DNA from 3 places in the Bittarella sp. HCP28S3_D9 genome. Region 3 is predicted to be linked to each of the others. Evidence: riboswitches for the same ligand, from Rfam matches in the RefSeq annotation. Region 3 holds a riboswitch; each other region holds the start of a gene.
What was found. Region 3 has a riboswitch for cobalamin ahead of ACTNAU_RS00860 (ribonucleoside triphosphate reductase). Riboswitches for the same ligand answer to the same signal wherever they lie in the genome.

Region 1 (7,293 bases), on a different contig from region 3:
TCTCCAGCGCATGGCGCAGGGCGCCCAGGGCGTTCCAGGAGTATTCGCCGGCGGCGTTCCCCTCCTGGGCGCCGTCGAGAAGGGCCTGGGCGGCCTCGATCTGCGCCCCCAGTTCCCCGCCGCGTTCGGCCGGTTCGATGGTGGTCAGTTTGAAGATCCCCGCCGCGGCGAGGAGGGCAAAAATGCCCACAACGGCCCACAGGCGGGCCCTTTTTTTCCAGGTGCTCATCGGCATCTCCCCCTTGGTTTGGTCCGTGCACGCAAAGGGCGACCGGCGACGGGGCCGGTCGCCCTTTTCAGCGGGTGGGTGCGAACAGATAAGGCGGTCAGACCCGCCGGCGGCGCTTGCAGGCGAGGGCCAGCGAAAGGGCGGCCAGCGCGGCGGCAAGCAGAGCTGCCGGAGCGGAGGCGTCGGCGGTGTTGGCGCTGGCGTCGCCATTGCCCCCCTCTGCGCCGGACTCATCCAGCAGGGCGGCGGCCTGCTGGGCCACCTCGTCGGCCAGCCGGCCGTTTTGCAGGTACTTTAGGTCCCCTTCCAGGATGCCGTCGCGGTAGCCCTGGATCTCCCGAGCGATCGCCAGCAGCTCGGCGGCGTTTTCGGCGGTGACGGGGATGGGCTGTCCGTCCTTCATCAGCAGCTGGGCGGTCATCAGGTTGACCAGGTCCACCTTGGCCGGGCTCAGGTGCTGCTCGATCTCGGAAATTTTGGCCAGGTCGGCGGGGAGCAGCCCCTCCAGCGCCCGGTCCAGCTCCTGGATGAGGGGGCGGCTCTCCAGGGTGATCTCCGCCCCGCCGAGTTTGTCGGAAATCAACTGGGCGGCAGCGGCCATCTGCTCCTCGATGGCGGCCACCCGGGCGCGGCTGTCGGCCAGCCGCTGCCAGTTGGCCAGTTTTTCCCGCTGGGCGTCGGGGAGGGCCTCATAGCGCGATTGCAGGCTGTCCACCGCGGCGCGGTCGCCGGAGGTGAGGGCGGAAAGGGCGGGCAGGGCGGCGATGTCCTCGTCCAGCTTCTGGACGATCGCCTCCTGGCGCAGGGCCTCGATGGCGGCCGCCGCCCTTTGCAGGGTGTCGGCGCCGGCGATCTGCGATTGCTCCTGGGCGGCGAGGGCCTCGTAGGCCGAGAGCAGGGCGCTCACCTTGTCCGCGTCTTGCAGGGTGAGGGACGGGAGGTCGAGAGAGGCGATGCTCTGGTTGATGCGGGCGATGGGGTCGGCGGTGGAGAGGGCCAAGATCTCCTCCAACTTGCCGTGGTTTGTCACCTTGGCCTGTTCGGCGGCGGAGAGGGCGCGGTAGCGGGTCTCCACCCGCCGGGCCTCCGCCAGGTTGACGTAGCGGTAGGAGCTGGCGTCGGGCAGCCGCTCGATCTGGCGCTGCACGTCGGCGGCGGTGATGGCGGTATCCCCCTTGTTGCCGTAGCAGTAGAGGTAGCCAGCGTCGTTGTACCAGACCAGCGAGCCGTTGGGGGCGATGGCGATGCTCTGGGTGCAGTACTGGCGGCGGCCGATGCCCGGGACCACCTCCACCTGGGGCGCGGTCTGGCCCTCTTTATCCTTTAAGATGAAGAGGTTGTCGGAAGACTCGTTGGCCACGAAGTAGAGATAGACCTGGTTGCCGTTTTCGGCGCTGGCATAGGCGGTGGTCAGGGCGGCGGAGCCGGCGCTGTTGACCGCGTCGGTCTGGTAGAGGGTGATCATGGTGTTTGTGTCGACGACAAAGACCGGCATCTGCGCGCCAAAGCTCTGGCCGGCCAGGTAGAGCCGATCGTTGTAGATGACCGGGGAGGACTGGGTGTCGCCCCCCGAGATGCCGGCCGTCCACTCCCGCAGGCTGGCCTGGTCCAGCTTGCCGTCGGCGAGCAGCTTGTAGCTGCGCACCGCCGCCCCCGCCGTGGGGTGGCCGGAGGAGAGGTAGACGCGGCCGTCCTTTTCATAGTAAAAGGGGGTGGAGCGGGCGTTGTAGCCGCTGGGCAGCGAGAAGGTGTCGGCCACCGCGCCGGTCTTGTAGTTGACCGACCAGACGGTGCTGGAGCCGGCGTAGTTGGCGTCGGTGAAGAGGGCGTAGTCCCCGGCAAAGGCCACGCCGTTTGTGTTGAAGCCGGCGTCGGAGGGGGAGGCGACGGTCCAGTTTGCGGCCTTCACCTCGGTGGAGCTGGCGGGGTTTTCGTCGGCGGTGTCAAAACAGGCGTAGACCCCGCCGGTGCGGTAGGAGCCGGTGAACACCCGCCCGTCGTGGCAGGTGACCGGGCTCTGCACGGCCGAACCCGGCAGCTCCTGGGTGACGTAGAGCTGTTCGAGGGTCTCGGCGTCAAAGGCGCGCAGGAAGTTTTTCTGCACCCCGGTGGCGTCGGCGTCCAGGTTGTTGATCTCGCAGGGGACGAAGATCTTGCCGTCCCCCGCGCCCAGGATCATGGTGTACTGGTTGTGGGCCGCGCCGAAGACCGGGGCGCTGGCCACCTCCTTGCCGCTGCCCAGCTCGTACTTGCGCAGGCGCTGGAAGCTGTAGCAGTAGACGTAGTTCCCCAGGATGACGGGGGTGCTCGACGAGTCGGTCCAGGTGCTGGAGTCGCCGGTCTGCTTCTCCCACTTGAGCTCGATTTCGGCGGCGGTGGTGGGGGCCTTGGCGTCGGAGACGCCCTTGAGCCCGTCGGCTCCCAAAAACTGGGGCCAGCCCAGTTCCGCCGACGGTTCTGCCGCCAGGGCGGGCAGGCTGCCGGAGGCGCAGAGGCAGAGCGCCAGCAACGCCGCTGCCGCCCGCTTTTTTACAGAGATGTTTCCCATTTTTTCTCTTCCTCTCGATGGTTGCGGGGGATGGGCGGCCGGGGAGGACAACAAAAAAAGACCGTCGTCCGACGGTCTCTCGTGCAAAAAGGGGCGGGCGCAGGGCAGCCCAGCCTGTTTTGGCACTTTTGTCCTCGGCCGGAACTACTCATACACCCTGTTGCGGCAGGTCTCCTGACTCGGATGTCTCCCTACTCTCCAACCCGCCTTCCCAGGTCCAAAAGACCCAGTGGCGGCAGCAAAGCTGCCGTTGGATTTCGCCATCCTCACAGTAGCGGCGACTGTCACGGATTTTCACCGTGTTCCCTTTTGCTCCGCCCCAGAAGGGGCGGACCACAACAAACCATTTTATTTTGATGAGACCACTATACCACGGCCCGGGCCCACAAGTCAATTGAAGGGGGGATTTTGCCGCAGATGTGCGCCCGGCCGCGGGAAGGCCGGTCCATTTTTCCCCGCTGGGCGGGCGGTCTTTGGCGGCGGCTGGATAACGGCGGGGCGGCTGTGAAAAATAAGGAGGAGGAAGGGAGGGGGAGAAACGAATGGACGCATTCACAGCGTATCTGGAGGGGCTTGAGACGGTGCAGCAGCGGGCAGTCCTCGGCGGGGTCCTGCGCTGGGTCGGGGAGACGTTTCCCGACTTGACCCCCAAAATTGCCTGGAGCCAGCCGATGTTCACCGACCACGGCACCTTCATCATCGGCTTTAGCGCCGCCAAGGCCCACCTGGCGGTCGCCCCGGAGAGGGCCGGAATCCTCCGCTTCTCCGGCGCGATCGAACGGGCGGGGTACCGCCACAGCAAGGAGCTCATCCGCATCCCCTGGGGACAGGCGGTGGACTTTGCGCTGCTGGGGGAGATCATCCGCTTCAACCGGGAGGACAAGCGGGACTGCACCAAATTTTGGCGGGGGTAAACCGCCCTCTGCCCCTGCGCGCCGGTTTCCCCCACCGGGGTGGGGGGGGGAGGACGACCCGCGCAGGGGTAGAGAAAAAAGCCCCGGCGCAGACGCGCCAGGGCTTTTTTGTTTGGAGCAGGCGATGGGAATCGAACCCACAACCTCAGCTTGGGAAGCTGATGTTTTACCACTAAACTACGCCTGCACCTGTAAGTGCTTTACTATTATAGTACGGCTTGGCCCCAAACGTCAAGCCCCGGGCGAGAAATTACAAAAAAATTCCCGATCCCCACCCCTTCGACAGGGCGTGGGACAACTGTGGAAAAAAGGGCGTTGTACTTGGGTGAAAAAGGTGCTATTTTAGAGGGGAGAAAGAGGGGAGTCGCGAGATGAAAGAGGCAAAGGGGGAGAAGCGGGTGTGGATTTTGTACGCGGTGCTGTCGGCGGTGTTTGCCGCCCTCACCTCGATTTTGGCCAAGGTGGGCATTGAGAAGATCGACTCCAACCTGGCCACCGCCATCCGCACGGCGGTGGTGCTGGTGATGGCCTGGGGGATCGTCTTCCTCACCGGCGCCCAGGCGGGGCTGCGGCAGATCGGCGGGCGCAGCCTGGTCTTTTTGGTGCTGTCGGGGCTGGCCACCGGGGCCTCCTGGCTGTTTTACTACAAGGCCATCCAGATGGGGGAGGTCTCCCGGGTGGTGCCCATCGACAAGTTCAGCGTGGTCATCACCATGGTGCTGGCCTTTGTCTTTTTGCACGAAAAAATCACCCTGAAGACCGCCCTGGGCGGGGTGCTGATCACCGCTGGGACCTTTGTCATGATTTTGTGATCCGGCCGGGCGGACGAGGGGCGGACCCCGTCGGGGGCGCCGAAGGCGGGCGAGCGGACCGCGGCAACAGGCGGGGGAGAGGGGATGCCTTCTCCCCCGCCTGTTTCTGCGCCCTTTGGGCGCTGGAGGGGGGCGCCCTCTCCCCGCAAACTGCGCCCAGGGGGCAGAGAGGGACCGCGCCCTCCCCCGCCGTCAATCGGCGTTTTGCGTATATCGGCACCTGGGGAAATGGGAGCAGCCCCAAAACTGCTCTCCCGCATGCGCCCCTCTGGTGGCCGTTCTGAGGACGAGTTTGCCCCCGCATCTCGGGCAGACTTTATTGGCCGACGGACTGGCGGGTGAATGGTGCTTTTTGTGTATATTTTCGATGTGCGACCGCTTTTCGGAATCGCCCGCTTGCGCCAGTGGGGCCAGCCGGTCGTACAGCTCATCGATTTTTTGGGGTTTGAGCTGGCTGCCCAGCCCTCTTGCCGTCTGGGCTATATCGGACAGGACGTCGTATCGGTTGACGACGCGGTGTTCCCGGCTGGTCAGGCGGATGTCTTTTAATGTGCAGCGATCGCTAAAGACGATATAGGAGAGAAAGGGGACAAAATCCTCCTGTAAAAACGCCTTCAGCCATTTCAGATGCACCTTGTTCTGCACGATCGGGTTGAGAAATGAAACTTTTTTTGCACGGCCCTTCCCCGCGGGCAGGGTCTGCGTCCAGTATGAGTTGGTTTCGGTGCCAAAGATCCACCCGCTGTAGTTTTTTGATTCAAAGACATATATGCCCGACTCGTGGAGGAAAATGACGTCTATCTCTGTTTTTCCCCCGTCCTGCTTTGGCAAATAGCAGTTGAAGAGGAAGCGCTTGTAACCCGGCAGTTGCCGCAGGCACCGGTAAGTATAAAACTCGCCAAGCAGCCCCTTGTCCCTTCGGACGCGCCAGTAGGGGTTGCGGGTTTGTTTGAAATACGCCGTCTTTTCGTATCTTTTTCGCGCGATCTCACAGGCCAAAAAGGCGGTTGCGACGACGGCCAAAAGCAATATCATAGGCTCCCCCCTGTGCGTCTGTCTGCTGTGCTGCAGCGCGCTGTTTCGGCTGTTCGATCGCCCTTTTCGCCGCATTTCCGCTTTTGCCGAAAAGCAGTGCTGCCGGCCTTCCCCAGAGGCGGAAAAACGGCGGTCCACAGGGGCTTGCCGCTGCTGTGACAGGGTTTTTATTGACCAAAGGGGACCTGTTTTTTTCGAGTTCTCCCCTGGTCTCCACCCAGTTTTCCGCGTGGCCGCAGTCGCAGCAGACATAGCGGATGACGGGGATCTTCCCCATCGGGGTCATGGACGAGGGGGAGATGTTGCTGCCGCTGGCATGGCGATTCGGAGCGTCTGGGACGCGGACGGTGTTTTGCGAACCGCACTTGGGCCATCTTCTCGCATTCTCCACTTCTTCATCTCCCTTCCCCCTATATTATAGGTTTGTCCTGCGGGGGAGCGCAAGTGAAAAGGGGAAAGATCTCGCAGAGTTTTGGCCGCTGCGCTATTCCCGTGTTCCCTGTATCCCCTCTTGTGGCTGGGTGCGGCTGAAAGGTGAGGGCGCGCCGACCGCCGTGCGGCGGGAAAAAGAGAAACGACACCGCTTTGGCGGTGCCGTTTCTCTTTTGGGGAAGGGCATTTTCTCGCGAGAGGATCGCCCTTCGCGGACTAGATGTTGAAGCTGGGCGGCTGCTTTTTGGCCGGGTCGAAGGACTGGCCGCCGGGGTAGGACAGGTCGAAGTAGATGCGCGAATCCACCGTGGTGCCCCACTCTTTCTGGCTGCCGGTGTCCTGAATGCGGTTGAAGGCCTCGCGGAACATGGTGTTGTGGGCCTCCTCCCGGTTGAGGAGGAAGTCGATGGTGTCCCGCACCCCCTTGTCGTCGATTTGGCGGTAGAGGTACTGGTAGACCACCTTGGCCCGCTGCTCGGCGGCGATGTCCGAGAGGATGTCGGCTGCCAGGTCGCCGGTCTCGTTGACGTAGGCGGCTGTCCAGAGGTAGCCGGAGGCATTGGCCAGCATGGGGGTCAGCCCGGTGAGGACGTGGGCCTCCACGTTCCCCACGGTGGCGTGGGCGGCGTCCAGGTCATGGCCGTTGAGCAGGTTGACTGCGGTGGCCACCATCTCCATGTGGCAGAGCTCCTCGGCGGCCACGTCCAAAAACAGGTCTTTGATCTCCGGGTCCTTGATGCGCATGCTCTGGGACAGGTACTGCAGGGCGGCCTTCAGCTCGCCCTGGGGCCCGCCCAACTGCTCCTGCAGCATGGCGGCGTAGTTGGGGTTGGGCCTGTCCACCTTTACTTCGTGGAGCAACTTTTTCTCGTGTTTGAACAACGTTTCTTCCTCCTTTGGCGCCAGAGGCGCAGCTGTTTTTAGCGGGGGGCGGTCCGCTCTGCCGACCCCCCGCTGCCGGGGAAAGAGGGAGCTTAGCGGCCCAGGCGGCCAAAGGTCGCCCGGCGGCCCAGCTCCTCCTCAATGGCGAGCAGGCGGTTGTACTTGCAGACCCGCTCGCTGCGGGCGGGGGCGCCGGTCTTGATCTGCCCGGCCGAGAGCCCCACGGCGAGGTCGGCGATCGAGGTGTCCTCGGTCTCGCCGCTGCGGTGGGAGAGGATGGCCCGGTAGCCGTTTTGGCGGGCCAGGGACACCGTCTCCGCCGTCTCGCTGAGGGTGCCGATCTGGTTGGGCTTGACCAGCACCGCGTTGGCGGCCCCCGCCGCAATGCCCTGGCGCAGCCGGGCGGGGTTGGTGACGAAGAGGTCGTCCCCCACGATCTGC
Region 2 (7,293 bases), on a different contig from region 3:
AAGCCCTGCCGCCCGGTAAGCAGCCGGGTCCCTCGCCGATTTTTGCCCTGCTGGAAACCCGCCGCGCCCCTTTGCCAGCGGGGCCGTTTCATGGTAAAATAAAAAAATCGGCCGCCCGCTGCTCTGTGCTGGGCGGCCCGGAAAAACGAAGGAGAGGAGGTCTGTCCGTGAACCGTGTCCCATCCGCCCTCCGCCCCAAAAACCGCTGGCTGGTCTGGCTCATCGTCGCCCTCTTTGCGGTGGAGGTGGTGCTGATCCTCACCGGCCACTACCAGTGCCCCTTCTATGCGATCACCGGGGTGCCCTGCCCCGGCTGTGGCCTCACCCGCGCCGGGATCTGCCTGTTGCAGCTGGACTTTGCCGGTGCCTTCGCCCTCAACCCGGCCATCTATCTGGTGGCCCTGACGGCGGGGTTTGCCCTGCTCTCCCTTCTCCTCAAAAAGACCTGGCACACCCAGGTCTGGCCCTACGGGGCGATGATGGTGGGGGTGCTGCTGATCTACGTGGTGCGCATGGCCCTCTATTTTCCCCACACCTACCCCCTGGTCTGGAACGAGAGCGCCCCCCTCTTTCAAATGCTCGTCGGCCGCTAGGGCCCCCGCGGCACCTGTTGTCCCGCCCTTTCGCTTCCCCGGTGAAAGGGGGTGGAAAGCGCAGCCGGACGGCAGAAGGGGGCCCCATCAGGCGGCTGTGGCCGCGCCGGTCTGTGCGCCGTGGCGATGGCACGGGCGTAGGGGACATCCTCTGCCTGTCTGTGCGGTTTTGCCGGCCCCGCCCCTTCCCTTTGCGGCCGTGCGCCCTCACTCTGCGGGGGGACGGCGGATGGGGCGGGGGCGGTTCTGGCCGCATCCGCCCCACTTTGGGCAAACGGCGCCCGGTGAGAGGCCCGGCGGTCTGTGCGCCGCCTTGTGCTTTTGGGGAAATCGGGGTATACTGGTTGATAATGCGGCCGCGGCCCCGGTTTGCGGCTTGGAAAATAGGAGGGAAGAACTATGTTTGCAGATATGATGGACACCATCGGCTTTGTGGGAAAGACCGATCCCGAGCTGGCCAAGGCCATGGGGCTGGAGCTGGCCCGCCAGCGCCGCAATTTGGAGCTGATCGCCTCCGAGAACATCGTCTCGCCGGCGGTGATGGCCGCCATGGGGAGCATCCTCACCAACAAGTACGCCGAGGGCTACCCCGGCAAGCGCTACTACGGCGGCTGCGAGTACATCGACATGGTGGAGACCCTGGCCATCGACCGGGCCAAGGCGCTCTTTGACTGCCAGTGGGCCAACGTACAGCCCCACTCGGGCGCCCAGGCCAACATGGCCGTCTACTTCGCCCTCCTCGCCCCCGGCGACAAGGTGCTGGGGATGTCCCTGGCCGACGGCGGGCACCTGACCCACGGCAGCCCGGTGAACATGTCGGGAAAATACTTTCAGTTTGCCTCCTACGGGGTCACCCGCGAGGACGAGCAGATCGACTACGACGCCCTGCGCGCCCAGGCGCTGGAGTGGCGGCCCAAACTGATCGTGGCCGGGGCCAGCGCCTACCCCCGCACCATCGACTTTGAGACCCTTGCGGGGATCGCCAAGGAGTGCGGCGCCCTGCTGATGGTGGACATGGCCCACATCGCCGGGCTGGTGGCCGCCGGGGAGCACCCCTCCCCCCTGCCCTGGGCCGACGTGGTCACCACCACCACCCACAAGACCCTGCGGGGTCCCCGGGGCGGCCTCATCCTCTCCAACGACCCCGAGTTGGGCAAAAAAATCGACAAGGCCATCTTCCCCGGCACCCAGGGCGGCCCGCTGGAACACATCATCGCTGCCAAGGCCGTCTGCTTTGGCGAGGCGCTGCAGCCCGCCTTCAAGGACTACCAGCGCCAGGTGGTGAAAAACGCCGCCGCCCTGGCCGCCGGCCTCACCGAGCGGGGATTCCGCCTGGTCTCCGGCGGCACTGACAACCACCTGGTGCTGGTGGACCTGCAGAACTTCGACCTCACCGGCAAGGAGTTTGAGCGCCGGCTGGACGAGGTCTACATCACCGTCAACAAAAACGCCATCCCCTTTGACCCCAAGAGCACCTTTGTCACCAGCGGCATCCGCGCCGGCAGCCCGGCGGTCACCACCCGCGGCCTCAAGGAAGCGGACATGACCGAGATCGCCGAGCTCATCTACCTGGCCGCCGCCGACTTTGCGGGCCAGGCCGACGCCATCCGCCAGCGGGTGGGGGCCCTGTGCGAAAAATATCCCCTCTACCTCTAAAAAACAGGGGAGACTGTGTTACAATAGCAGATGGGCCGGCGGGGAGAAGCCCGCCGGCCCATCTGTTTTGACTTCACTTTGCAAAAAACAGGAGGAGACCGCCATGCCCTTGGCCGACCGCATTCGCCCCCAGACCCTCGACGAGGTGGTGGGCCAGCAACACCTGCTGGCCCCCGGCTCGGTCTTTCGCAACATCGCCGACTCGGGGCAGATCCCCAACATGATCTTTTACGGCCCTTCGGGGGTGGGGAAGACCACCGTGGCCCGCATCGTGGCCAAGCAGGCGGGGAAGGAACTCCACCGCCTCAACGGCACCACCGCCTCCACCGCCGACATCAAGCAGATCATCGCCGAGCTGGACACCTTCTCCGGCGCGGGGGGGATTCTCCTCTACCTGGACGAGATCCAGTACCTGAACAAAAAGCAACAGCAGACCCTGCTGGAATTTTTGGAGGACGGCTCCATCACCCTCATCGCCTCCACAACCGAAAACCCCTATTTTTACGTCTACAACGCCATTCTCAGCCGCTCCACCATCTTCGAGTTCCGGCCGGTGGAGCCACAGGAGGTCAAGCGGGCGGTGCTGCGCGCCTTTGAGAAGATGGCGGGGGAGATGGGCTACCCCATCCACTGCCCCGACGAGGTGGCCGACTACATCGCCCAGAGCTGCGGGGGGGATGTGCGCAAGTCCCTCAACGCGGTGGAGCTGTGCTGCAACGGCACCGGCTTTGACGAGGGCGGGGAGGAAAAGACCATCACCCTGGAGCGGGCGATGCAGGTGGCCCAGCGCTCGGCCATGCGCTACGACCGGGACGGCGACGCCCACTACGACGTGATGAGCGCTCTGCAAAAGTCGATCCGCGGGTCCGACCCGGACGCGGCCGTCCACTACCTGGCCCGGCTGCTGGCGGCGGGGGACCTGCCCTCGGCCTGCCGGCGGCTGCTGGTGATCGCCAGCGAGGACGTGGGTCTGGCCTACCCCCAGTGTGTGGCCATCGTCAAGGCCTGCGTCGACAGCGCCCTGCAACTGGGGCTGCCCGAGGGGCGCATCCCCCTGGCCCAGGCCGCCATCCTCATGGCCACCGCCCCCAAATCCAACTCGGCCAACCTGGCCATCGCCGCCGCCATGGCCGACGTGGAGGCGGGCCGCTACTCCGACGTGCCCGCCTCCATCAAAGACGCCCACTACGGCGGGGCGGCCAAGATGGGCCGCGGGCTCAGCTACCGCCTGCCCCACGACTACCCCGACCACTATGTGGCCCAGCAGTACCTGCCCGACAGCCTGCGCGGCCGGGTCTACTACCAGTACGGCCCCAACAAGACCGAGCAGGCCGCCAAGGCCTACTGGGACGGGATCAAGGCCCGCCACAAGGAGGGGGAGAAGTAGCCCCTTTCCAGCAAAAAAGCCGCCCCCGCCGCAACGCGCGGCGGGGGCGGCTTTTGGCTGCCGAAAAACGGGGTCATTCCTGGGGATCTTCGCCCTTTTGGCGGGCCTCTTCCTCGGCCTTGAGGCGGGCTTTCTCCTCGGCGTCCCGGCGGCGGGCCTCCTCCTTCTCGGCCTTGAGGGCGGCCACCGCGGCGTTGGCCTCTTCCGAACCGGCGATCATCACCTTGCCGTCGATGTAGACGATCTCACCCTCCTCGACCTGGCTGTACCCCTCGTAGTCAAAGTCGTCGGGTTCCTCCCGCTCCTCCTCGGGGAGGATGTCCAGGTCGTCGTAGGTGATGGCGGCCTGCCGGCGGCGGGCCTCCCGCTCCTGCTGGGCCCGCTCGGCCTTCTCCTCCTTGCGCTCCCGGTGGGTCTGGATGGAGTACCAGACCATGGCCACAAAGAAGAGCAGCAGCAGCACGCTGAAGGCCAGGAAGATCCACTGCCAACTGCCCCACTGGGCCAGCGGGGTGCGCACCAAAAAGAGGACGCAGGAGATCAAAATGAAGAGGATGGCTATTGCAACAAAAATTCCCATGGGGGAGATCGCTCCTTTTTCGTTTCAAGTCGGCGCCCCTTGCTCGCCGGGATCGATATTTTTTATCATACCATGAAACCGGCCGCAAAACAAGGAAGGCCGTCGATTTTGCGGGGAGGCCGCCCCCTGCCGAAAGGGGGAAAAATCGCTTGGTCAGGCATTGACAATTCCAAAAAATGCCTGTATCATAGGGGTGTCGGTACAGCCTTTTGGCTGTGGAGGCGGCGGGCAAAAGCCCTGCCGCCGGACGGGGAATGCGGTGCAAATCCGCAGCAGCTCACTCTACTGTGAGAGGGGACGAACCCCGCAACCACTGGCGCGCGTTCTGGGCGCGCGCTGGGAAGGGCGGGGGGAGGAGTGGCGGCCAACAGGCCGCCCGCAGCCTCAAGTCAGGATATCCGCCGGCGCATTGGAACCTATCTTTCGGTGAGGAAAAGACGGTACAATAGTGCGCGGGGGCATGTCCTGGCCCCCCAATCATGTTTGTACGCTCTTTGGGGCCCGCCGAGTTTCGGCGGGCCCTTTCCTTTTTCCCCCGAAGGGAACAAAAAAGGAGAGAGACAATGACAAAACGACTGACAAGCTTGGTCCTGGCGCTCTGCCTGGCGCTGGGCGCCCTGCTGACCCCGGCCTATGCCGCGGCCGGCGCCCCTCGGGGCGGCGCCGGGATTAGCACCACCCTGCGGGTCGAGGGGTACGGCTTTACGGCGGTTGAGCCGACGGCCGTCACCCTGCCCGACACCTACAAATCCCTGCCCGAATACGGCCTCACGGCCTGGGCGGACAAGGACCCCGGTTTTTACACCCCCCTGCACCTGCTGGCGCAGTACTGCGTGGACAACGGCCTGAACCCGGCGGACGTTATCGACGCCACTCCCGGCTTTTTGCAGGACTTTTTGGACACCAACGCCGACGCCCCGACCGATGTCTATTTCATGTACATGGTCAACGACGCCTATCCCGCAAAGGACGGCACCGGCTACCTCATCGACGGCTGCCCCCTGGCAAATGGCGACGAGGTCACCCTATACGACCTCTGGTACAGTGCATACGCCGGCAGCCTCTACACCTATTTTGCCGGTGATAGCCTGACGGCCAACACCGGCGAACCCGTCTCGGTCACCCTCATGGGCACCGCGGGGATGAATGCCGCCGCGGCGTCGCCGGTCAAGGGGGCCACCATCCTCGCCTCTAAAGACGGCGGGGCAGAGGCCGAGGTGGGCACCACCGACGAAAACGGCGTCGCCTCCCTCACCTTTGACGAGGCGGGCCTGTACACCCTCTCCGCTGTCCGCAAGAGCAGTTGGTACGACAGCAAGGGGAATCCGGCTATCGACATCAGCCGCCCCTATGCCGAGCTGACGGTCACCGAGGTGACCTACACCGACGCCGAGGCGGTGGCCAAGGCCAAAGGCGAGCTGGATCTGGGCGACCTCTCGGCGGTGAAGGGCGATTTGACCCTGCCCACCGCCGGCAGCGCCGGGACCAGCATCGCCTGGCAGAGCGACAATCAAGCGGTTCTCGGCGACAACGGCAAGCTCACCCGCCCCACCGACGGGGTGGATGTGACCCTCACCCTTACCGCCACCATCTCCCGCGGCAACGCGAGCGACACCAAGGTCTTTTCGGTCACCGTCAAGGCCGTCACCGCCGACGAGGTGCGCGCCGAGATCCAGGCCGCGGTGGACGGGGTGAGCCTCTCCGCGACCACCGGCCTCTATGTGCGGGAGACCGATTGGGACAGCGATTACAACGACGTGCCGGTGGACAATATTGAGACCACCTGGCAGTTGCGGATGGACCGCACCGACATTTTGGTCGAGGTGGTCTCCAGCGGCAACGCCAACATCTCCGCTGCGGCGGGCGATGAAAATGGGAAGGTCACCTTCACCGACGAAAAGGTGCAGGGAGAGGTCACCTTCCGCTTCTCCAAGGCGAGTGTCCCCGGCGTCTTTTGCGAAAAGACCGTTCTGGTCACCGTGCCGGCGCACACAAAGACCACCCAGGAGCAGATCGACGGCGCCGCCGCCCTCTTTGGCGGGGCGGACGGATTTGCCCTCATCGGCCTGGACAATGCCGACGCCGACCACGTGGTGGGCCCGCTGAAACTGCAAAAGACCCTCTCCTCCTATGGGGTGAGCGGGTATAGCGACGTCGCGCTGAAGTGGGCGAGTGACAACACCGCTGTTATCGATCCGCCCTCCTACGGCTCCAGCTCGGTGAAGGTCAACCGGCCCGCCTACGGCGAGCTCGACGCCACCGTCAAGCTGACCCTCACCATCGACAAGGACAGTTACACCTCCGGCTCGGTCACCAAGCGGACGGTGGAGATTCCCCTCACGGTCCCCGCCGTCACCCAGCAGGAGCACGACGCCGCCCAGACGGCCGTCGATGCGGCGCTGGCGGGGGTCACCCTCGACGGCTTTACCGAGATGAGCAGCCTGGGGCTGACCGAAATCGACCCCCAGGCGCTGGAATTCGACATTCAGCTCAAGGATGTCAGCGACCTGATCAAGGCGGGGGTGATCGCCGACACCCCCGAGAACAGGGCCATGAGTTACCAGTGGTCCACCGACAGCGCGGCGGCGGATGGGACCAACTACCTCACCGCCAGCTATCTGCGCTGCAATGTCTACCGCAGCGTCGGCGCGCCCGACACCCAGACCAACCTCAAATTGACCCTCACCTACCAGGGGGTCAGCGCCACCAAGACCTTCCCGGTCACCATCAAGGGGATCACCCAGGCCGAGGTGGACGTCGCCAACGCCGAGATGAAGGCCTATGAGGACGCCCTCTTTGACGGCATCAAGGGCGCAAACGAGAGCCCTGACTTCATCACCCACAACCTGGGGTGGGACCGGGCAAACGGCCACGTCTCCTTCTACCGGATGCACAGGGAGGGCGACGCCTTTGTCTACACCCTGAAAAACAGCTCCTGCCCCGGCAACGTGGGGGTGGAGCTGGGCAGCTGGAGCGCCTCTCCCTACGGCTACATCGGCACCACCACCGGTGGTTACGGCGGCTCCAACCTCTTTGAGCTGCTCAAGCGGCCCGACTTTGGCGAGCCCGACGCGCAG
Region 3 (7,293 bases):
CCTGTCCCAGCTGCAGCCGGACCAGCCCCCCCTTGACCCCCCGGGCAGCCGCCGCCAACAGCGCCTCGCCGCTCATCCTCTCGTTCACCCGATCTCCTCCTTTTGCTGTGAACGCCCAACTGGGTCTCCTTCCCAATATAGTCAGAGGAGCTGTAAAAATATGGCGTTTTTTGTCCCTCGACCGCCCCCGTGCGGAGACGGCGGACCGCTGCCGCCGGCCCCGCCCAGATCCCTGGCGGACGCCGGGGAACAGGGGCGCCTTTCCGCCCTGCGGCGGCTTGGGCGGCAGGGGGGACGGGTTGGGCCCTCCCCTTTCTCCCCTTTCTCCCCTTTCTCCCCTTCCCCCCCTTCCCGCCGACCCCCATCCCGCTGCGGCCGGGCGGGAAGAGACGGCAAAAAGGCGCGGGGGAGCGTTGCCGCTCTCCCGCGCCGGGGCCGCATATCAAACAGGCCTGTCTAAAAGGTGAGGCCGGGCTGGACGGCCCGGAGCTGGGGCTCCACCGCCCGCACCTGTTCGTGGGTGAGGAAGGGGCGCTCCAGCAGGGGGAGGTGCCGCTGCCGGGCGCAGGCGGGGGTGCGAAAGAAGTTGAGCCGGTAGCGGGGCAGCGGGGGCAGCTGCCCCGCCAACTCCACCAGCGCCCCGGCGGTGAGCCCGGGGTAGAGGGTGGTCCGCGCCTCGCAGGGGATCCCCTTCTCGGCCAGTTGGCAGAGGGTCTCGCGGGTGGCGTCGTACCCCTGTTCGGGGGGGACGCCGCACACCTGGAGGTACTGTCGGCGGGGGGCCTTCCAGTCGATGGCCAGGTAGTCGCAGAGCCCCGCCTCCGCCAGGGCCAGCACCCGCTGGGTCTGGCGGCCGTTGGTGTCCAGCTTGACCCGGTAGCCCATGGCCTTGAGGGCGGCCAGAAACTCCTCCAGATCGGGCTGGAGCAGCGGTTCCCCGCCGCTGACCACCACCCCGTCCAGCAGCCCCTGGCGCTTTTTCAAAAAGGCCTCCACCTCCCCTTCGGGCAGGCAGTCGCCGGGGCCCAACAGGTCGCGGTTGTGGCAGTAAAAGCAGTCGGTGTCGCAGCCGCGGGTGAAGAGGACGCAGGCCAGCACCCCGGGGAAGTCGATGGTGCTGGTGCGCTGGATGCCGGCGACCCTCACTGGGCGGCCGCCCCGGAGAGCTCGCTCTCTTTGATGACGTACTTGACCCGCTGGCGGTACTCCTCCTTCTTGCCCTTGTGGAAGTTCTGCACCGGGCGGAGGTAGCCCACCACCCGGCTCCACACCTCGGTGGCGGCGCCGCAGTCGGGGCAGCTGTACACCTCGCCGCTGATGTAGCCGTGCTCGGGGCAGACCGAGAAGGTGGGGGTCAGGGAGAGGTAGGGCAGCTTGTAGTTGGTAAAGGCCTTTTGCAGCAGGGCCTTGGCCACCTCGATGTCCCGGATCTGCTCGCCCAGGTAGAGGTGGAGCACCGTGCCGCCGGTGTACATGCACTGCAGGTCGTCCTGCAGGTCGAGGGTCTCGAAGATGTCGTCGGTGTAGCCCACCGGCAGCTGGGTGGAATTGGTGTAGTAGGGCACCTCCTCCCCGGCGGTGAGGATGTCGGGGTAGCGGTCCCGGTCGAGCTGGGCCAGGCGGTAGCTGGTCCCCTCGGCGGGGGTGGCCTCCAGGTTGTAGACGTGGCCGGTCTCCTCCTGGAAGCGGGTGATGACCTCCCGCATGTGGCCCAGCACCCGCAGGGCGAACTGCTGGCCCTCGGGGGCGGTGATCTCGCAGCCCAGGAAGTTGCGACAGGCCTCGTTCATCCCCACCAGGCCGATGGTGTTGAAGTGGTTGAACCAGTAGGAGCCGGTGCGAGCCTTGACCTCTTTGAGGTAGTGGGCCGAGTAGGGGTACATCCCGTTTTCGGTCTGCTTTTCAATGGTCTTGCGCTTGATCTCCAGGCTGTTCTTGGCCAGTTCCAGCAGCCCGTCCAGCCGCTGCATCAGGTCCTCCTCGTCCTGGGCCAGGTAGCACAGCCGGGGCAGGTTGAGGGTGACCACCCCAATGGAGCCGGTCATGGGGTTGGAGCCGAAGAGGCCGCCGCCCCGCTTGCGCAGCTCGCTGGTGTCAAGGCGCAGCCGGCAGCACATGGAGAGGGCGTCCTCGGGGGAGAGGTCGGAGTTGATGTAGTTGGAGAAGTAGGGGATGCCGTACTTGCAGGTGATCTCCATGAACTTGTCCACCACCGGGCTCTGCCAGTCAAACTCCTTGGTGACGTTGATGGTGGGGATGGGGAAGGTGAAGACCCGGCCGTGGCGGTCCCCCTCCATCATCACGTCGCAGAAGGCGGTGTTGAGCAGGTCCATCTCGGCCTGAAAGTCGCCGTAGCAGGCGTCCATGGGCTGGCCGCCGATGACCACGCACTCGTCCTTGAGGGTGGAGGGGACCACGATGTCGAAGGTCAGGTTGGAGAAGGGGCACTGAAAGCCCACCCGGGTGGGGACGTTGAGGTTGAAGATGAACTCCTGCAGCGCCTGTTTCACCGAGGCGTAGTCCATGTGGTCGTAGCGGATAAAGGGGGCGCAGTAGGTGTCAAAGGAGGACCAGGCCTGGGCGCCGGCCGACTCGCCCTGGGTGGTGAAGGTGGAGTTGACGATCTGCCCCAAAAAGGAGCGCAGGTGCTTGGCCGGGCCGCTCTCCACCTTTCCGGGCACCCCGCCAAAGCCCTGCATCAGCAGCTGGCGCAGGTCCCATCCGGCGCAGTAGGGGCCGAAAAAGCCCAGGTCGTGCAGGTGCAGGTCCCCCGAGGTGTGGGCGCGGCGGATCTCCTCGGGATAGATCTCGTGGAGCCAGTACTGCTTGGTAAAGGCCTCGCGGATGTAGTTGTTCATCCCGTTGATGGACTTTTGGGTGTTGGCGTTCTCCTGGATCTTCCAGTCCATGTCGTCCAGGTACTGGGAGAACATGTCGATGGTAGCGCCGATGAGGGCGTTGGCCTCCCGCGCGCCCTGGCGCTTCTCCCGGTAGAGGATGTAGGCCTTGGCGGTGCGGGCGTGGCGGTTTTCGATGAGGACCTTTTCCACCATGTCCTGCACCTCCTCCACGTCCAGCACGCCGGTGCGGGACGTGGCCATCTCCACCACCTGGCGGGAGAGCTCCTCCGCCCGCTGCCAGTCGTCTCCCCCTACGGCGGCGGCCGCCTTGAAGATGGCCCAGGTGATCTTCTCCGGATCAAAGGGGACAATGTCCCCGCTGCGCTTGCGAATCGACTCGATCATCGTATTGTGTCCTCCCATCAAAGTGGTTTCAGAAAACCGCTGGAGACGCCCAGAGCGCTGAAAAGCCCCTGCCGGCCAAAGGGCAGGGGCGCGACAAAGGTCACTCACCAGAGCCCGCTTGACGCCATACACCGTGGCAGCGCGCGCACAGCGGGCAGGTATTCCGGCTCGGATTCCACGCGCGCCCCGCCTTCCCAGCTCCCGGGGAGCCAGTGGCAGTTGGGGCGCGCTCTCTCCTTACGGCGGCGGGACCGCGCGGGCTTTTCACCCGTCTTCCCTGTTGCCGCCCGGCCCGATGACAGGCCGGGCACCCGCGTGCTTTCGTTTCCATATCTAGTTTGATTCTGAAACAGATTGGTCAAATCATACTACATCTTGTGCACCCAGTCAACCGTCATTTCGCCGATATTGCGGCGATAAAGTGCCACAACAAGCGCGTTTTGAGAGGGGGCCCGAAGCGCCGAGGCGCATGGAGAAGCCCTCGACGGGGTTTGGGCAGAGCGTCGGGGGGAAAGGCCCATTTCACCCCGCCCCAACCAGGGGGCAGCCGCTTCCCTCCCACAGGGGCGCCGGGTGGACCCCCCGCCCGGCGGAAAAGGGAAAACGGGTGCAGGGGCCGGGCGGGCCGCCAGATGACAGGAGAATCCGCCGCCTGCAACCCAAAGAGCCGAAAGGCCCCGCCGGTCTTTGGGTGCGATCTCCCCTTCGCGCCTCCCACAAAAGGAGACGGACACCCGCCTCCGCTCCGCCGGCCCTCTTGAAAGAGAAGACCGACGCCCCCTGCAGGGAAGCAAGCCCCCCTTCCCGGCGGCGACAGGGGACCGAGCCGCAGACGACCCCGCTCCCCGCCCCGGGGCAAGAGGGTCCCCTACTCCAGACGCCGCTCCGGCCCACGCCCCGGAGCGGATGGTATGGAAGTTCTCCCGGCAGAAAAGGGAAAACGGGTGCAGGGGCCGGGCGGGCCGTCAGATGACAGGAGGAGCTGTCGCCCCTCCGCCCTGGCCCCCTTGACAGAGAAGTCCGCCGCCCCCGCCGGCCGCAGAGGCGACTGCAAGGGCCTTTGCTCCCCGGCGGTGGCAGGGGATCCCCGCCCCGGGGCGAGGGTCCCCTACTCCAGACGCCGCTCCGGCCCCTCGCCCCGAGGGTGGGCGGTACGCAGGTTCTCCCGCGCCGAGCGAAAGAGGCCGCCCATCACCTGGCCCATCAGGCGGCGGGTGTCCTCATCCACATTTTTGAGGGACTGCAGCACCGCCCCGGCGCTGTGCAGCCAGTCGCCGGAGAGCTCGCCCACCGTCTTGGCCTGGGTGCCCGCCAGCAGCTGGTAGAGGGTGTCAAAGAAGGTGGCCCGCTCCTCCCTGCTCATCCCGGCCACCCAGTCCTTGAGGGTCTTGTCGATGAACTTGCTGCTGGCGCTCACCTCGTCGAGGCAGACAAAGCCGGGGCCCTTCACCTCCCAGGAGTAGAGGTCGTGCTGCATCAGCCCCACCTGGCCGCTGTGGACCACCGTGTAGGCCTCCTCGTGTTCCAGCAACATCCCCACCACCGAGGACTGGGGCAGGTAGGTGTGCACCCGCTCCCGCACCGCCCGGTAGCCCGGGCCCTCCAGCACCCCGCCGTCAAAGCCGGGGCCGTCGTTGTTCTGCACCCAGAGCAGCCGCTCTTGCACTGGGGCCGGGGCGAAGGCGGCGGCGTAGACGGCCAGGTTGCCCCCCTTGGAGTGGCCCCCCACCCGCCAGGTCGCCGGCCCCCGCTCCACCGCTTGGCAGAGGTAGGAGACCGCCTCCCTCTGGGCGGGCACCGGGGTGGCAAAGCCCATGTTAAAGTCCTCTTTCCAGCCCACCAGGGTGTTGTCGGTCCCCCGGAAGGCGGCGAATCCGGTGCCGTCGCCGGGCAGGGCGCAGAGGGCGGAAAACTGCTTTTGCTCGTCGGCGTCCACGTCGTTGACATAGCCCCAAAGGGGCATCTCGCCAAAGCGGGCGCTGGCAGCCAGGGCCCGCAGCAGGTCGCGGTCGCGCGCCCACATGGCCTCCGTCTGGCGGGCAAAGGCCGGGGAGAGGAGCCGCTCCGCCGCCCGGCGCAGGGGAATCGCTCCCCCCTCCCCCAGCGGGGGGACCACCCCGTCAAAGGGGACGTAGGACAGCCGGCAGAGGATGAGGTCGTCCACGCAGGTAAAGGGCGCCTGGTCAAAGCGCAGGTCGCCCCGCCATTCCAGATAGTCAAAGATGTTGGCCAATGTATCCACCCTCCCCGCGCCCCACGCCACATCTCTCTCCGGCGCGGGGCGCGCTTTCTGCCTTTCATTATACCCCTTTTGGCGCCCTTTTCCAAACAGAGGGGCGGCGGGGGGAGGACGGCAGTGGATTTTCATTGCCTTTTTTGCAGTTTTCGACTATGATGAACGTATCTTTACAGTTTTGACATATTTTATCCTTTGATTTTTGATTCTTGATTTTATTCTTTGCCCTGCGGGGCGGCGGAGGGATCACATGCGCTGGGACATCGCGCCGGAATGCGTTTCGGCAGTCATACTGCTCATCATCTGGGGGTATTCCCGCCGGGGCAGCCCGCTGCCCAGCTTAAAAAACCGGGTGTTTCAGGGCTGCCTGATCGTCACCTTTTTGGCGGTGTCCACCAACATCCTCTCTACCCTGCTGCTGATGCGCCCCGACCTGGTCCCCCAGTGGCTGGTCTGGGGGGTGACCACCCTCTATTTTGTCTGCACCCCCTTGATGGGGCTGGCCTATTTCCTCTACTCGGCCGCCATCCTCTGCAAGGGGCAGCCCATGTTGCGCTGGGTCTTTGCCGGGGGAATCGCCCCCGGCGCCCTCTACGCCCTGCTGGCCCTGGCCGACCCCCTCACCGGCAAGCTCTTCTCCATCACCCCCGAGGGCGGCTACCGGCAGGGGGAGTGGATCGCCCTGACCTACCTGCTCTTTTACGCCTACTGCGCCGCCAGCATCCTGCTGGTGCTGCGCTTTCGCCGGGCGGTGGAGCGCTCGACGAGGACCATCCTCCTCTCCTTCCCGGCGGTGGCCTTCGTCGTCATTTTGGTGCAGCAGTTCTACCCCACCGTCATCCTATCGGGCTCGGCGGCGGCCTGCGCCCTGCTCATCATCTACCTGCACCTGCAGAACAAACAGATGTCTCTGGACTCCCTCACCGGCGCGCCCAACCGGCAGGAGCTGGTCAACCTCATCGACCTGCTCCTCTTTGAAAAGCGGCTGCCCACCTTCACGGTGGCGGTCCTCTCCCTGCGGGACTTCAAACAGATCAACAGCCGCTTCGGCCAGTCGGTGGGGGACCTCTTTTTAAAAGAAGTCTGCGGCTGGCTGCAGCGGCTGGCGGGGGAGAAAAACGTCTTTCGCTTCGGCGGGGACGAGTTCGCCGTCCTCATCCGCGACGGCGGGCGGGAGGAGGTGGGCCGGGTGCTGGGGGCCATTCGGGAGCGGATGGCCCTGCCCTGGCGGGCGGGCAACTACCTGCGCCCCCTGTCCTGGGCCATGGGGGTGGTGCAGTACCCCAACAGCGCCGACACCGCCGAGGGGTTGGCCGGCGGGATCGCCTACGCCGTCTCCCAGGCCAAGCGCCGGCCCGGCCGCAACATCTGCTACTGCGGGCCCGCCATGCTGGGGGAGATCCGCCGCCGGGAGCAGGTGTTGCAGGCGGTGAAGCGGGCCTGTTCCCAGGGTGCTTTCTCCCTGCGCTACCAGCCCATCTACGACGTGTCCAGCGGCCGCTTTCTCTACGCCGAGTCGCTGATGCGCATCGAGGGCACCCCCGCCGACCCGGTCTCGCCGGCGGAGTTCATCCCCCTGGCCGAGGAGACCGGCGACATTGTGGAGCTGACCTACCAGGTGTTGGAGCGGGTCTGCCGCTACCTGCTCTCCCTCGGGGAGCGGGGCATCTCGGTGGAGGGGGTGCACGTCAACTTCTCGGCGGTGATGTTCGGGCAGCCGGGGGTGGTGGAGCGGGTGCGCCGGATCATCGGGGACAGCGGCGTCCCCTTCTCCCAGATCGTGATCGAGTTCACCGAGACCGCCCTGGCCGA

Region 1: another riboswitch for cobalamin. It lies ahead of ACTNAU_RS05005 (hypothetical protein); the one in region 3 lies ahead of ACTNAU_RS00860 (ribonucleoside triphosphate reductase).
Region 2: another riboswitch for cobalamin. It lies ahead of ACTNAU_RS10430 (immunoglobulin-like domain-containing protein); the one in region 3 lies ahead of ACTNAU_RS00860 (ribonucleoside triphosphate reductase).

What each region holds. Positions count from the first base shown of each region.
Region 1 is NZ_JBQHTP010000006.1:43,610-50,902, reverse strand. Features, by position in the region: gene ACTNAU_RS05010 (DUF4430 domain-containing protein) at 1-229, opposite strand, end outside; gene ACTNAU_RS05005 (hypothetical protein) at 327-2,777, opposite strand; cobalamin riboswitch at 2,925-3,130, opposite strand; gene ACTNAU_RS05000 (iron chaperone) at 3,320-3,691, shown strand; tRNA gene ACTNAU_RS04995 (tRNA-Gly) at 3,805-3,878, opposite strand; gene ACTNAU_RS04990 (EamA family transporter) at 4,063-4,503, shown strand; gene ACTNAU_RS04985 (nuclease-related domain-containing protein) at 4,696-5,538, opposite strand; gene ACTNAU_RS04980 (hypothetical protein) at 5,492-5,824, opposite strand; gene ACTNAU_RS04975 (manganese catalase family protein) at 6,187-6,852, opposite strand; gene eno (phosphopyruvate hydratase) at 6,945-7,293, opposite strand, start outside.
Region 2 is NZ_JBQHTP010000020.1:9,739-17,031, reverse strand. Features, by position in the region: gene ACTNAU_RS10450 (DUF2752 domain-containing protein) at 168-593, shown strand; gene glyA (serine hydroxymethyltransferase) at 993-2,249, shown strand; gene ACTNAU_RS10440 (replication-associated recombination protein A) at 2,353-3,636, shown strand; gene ACTNAU_RS10435 (MFS transporter) at 3,710-4,216, opposite strand; cobalamin riboswitch at 4,397-4,636, shown strand; gene ACTNAU_RS10430 (immunoglobulin-like domain-containing protein) at 4,780-7,293, shown strand, end outside.
Region 3 is NZ_JBQHTP010000001.1:187,972-195,264, forward strand. Features, by position in the region: gene ACTNAU_RS00850 (sensor domain-containing diguanylate cyclase) at 1-88, opposite strand, end outside; gene ACTNAU_RS00855 (anaerobic ribonucleoside-triphosphate reductase activating protein) at 457-1,146, opposite strand; gene ACTNAU_RS00860 (ribonucleoside triphosphate reductase) at 1,143-3,245, opposite strand; cobalamin riboswitch at 3,382-3,572, opposite strand; gene ACTNAU_RS00865 (Mbeg1-like protein) at 4,354-5,478, opposite strand; gene ACTNAU_RS00870 (putative bifunctional diguanylate cyclase/phosphodiesterase) at 5,732-7,293, shown strand, end outside.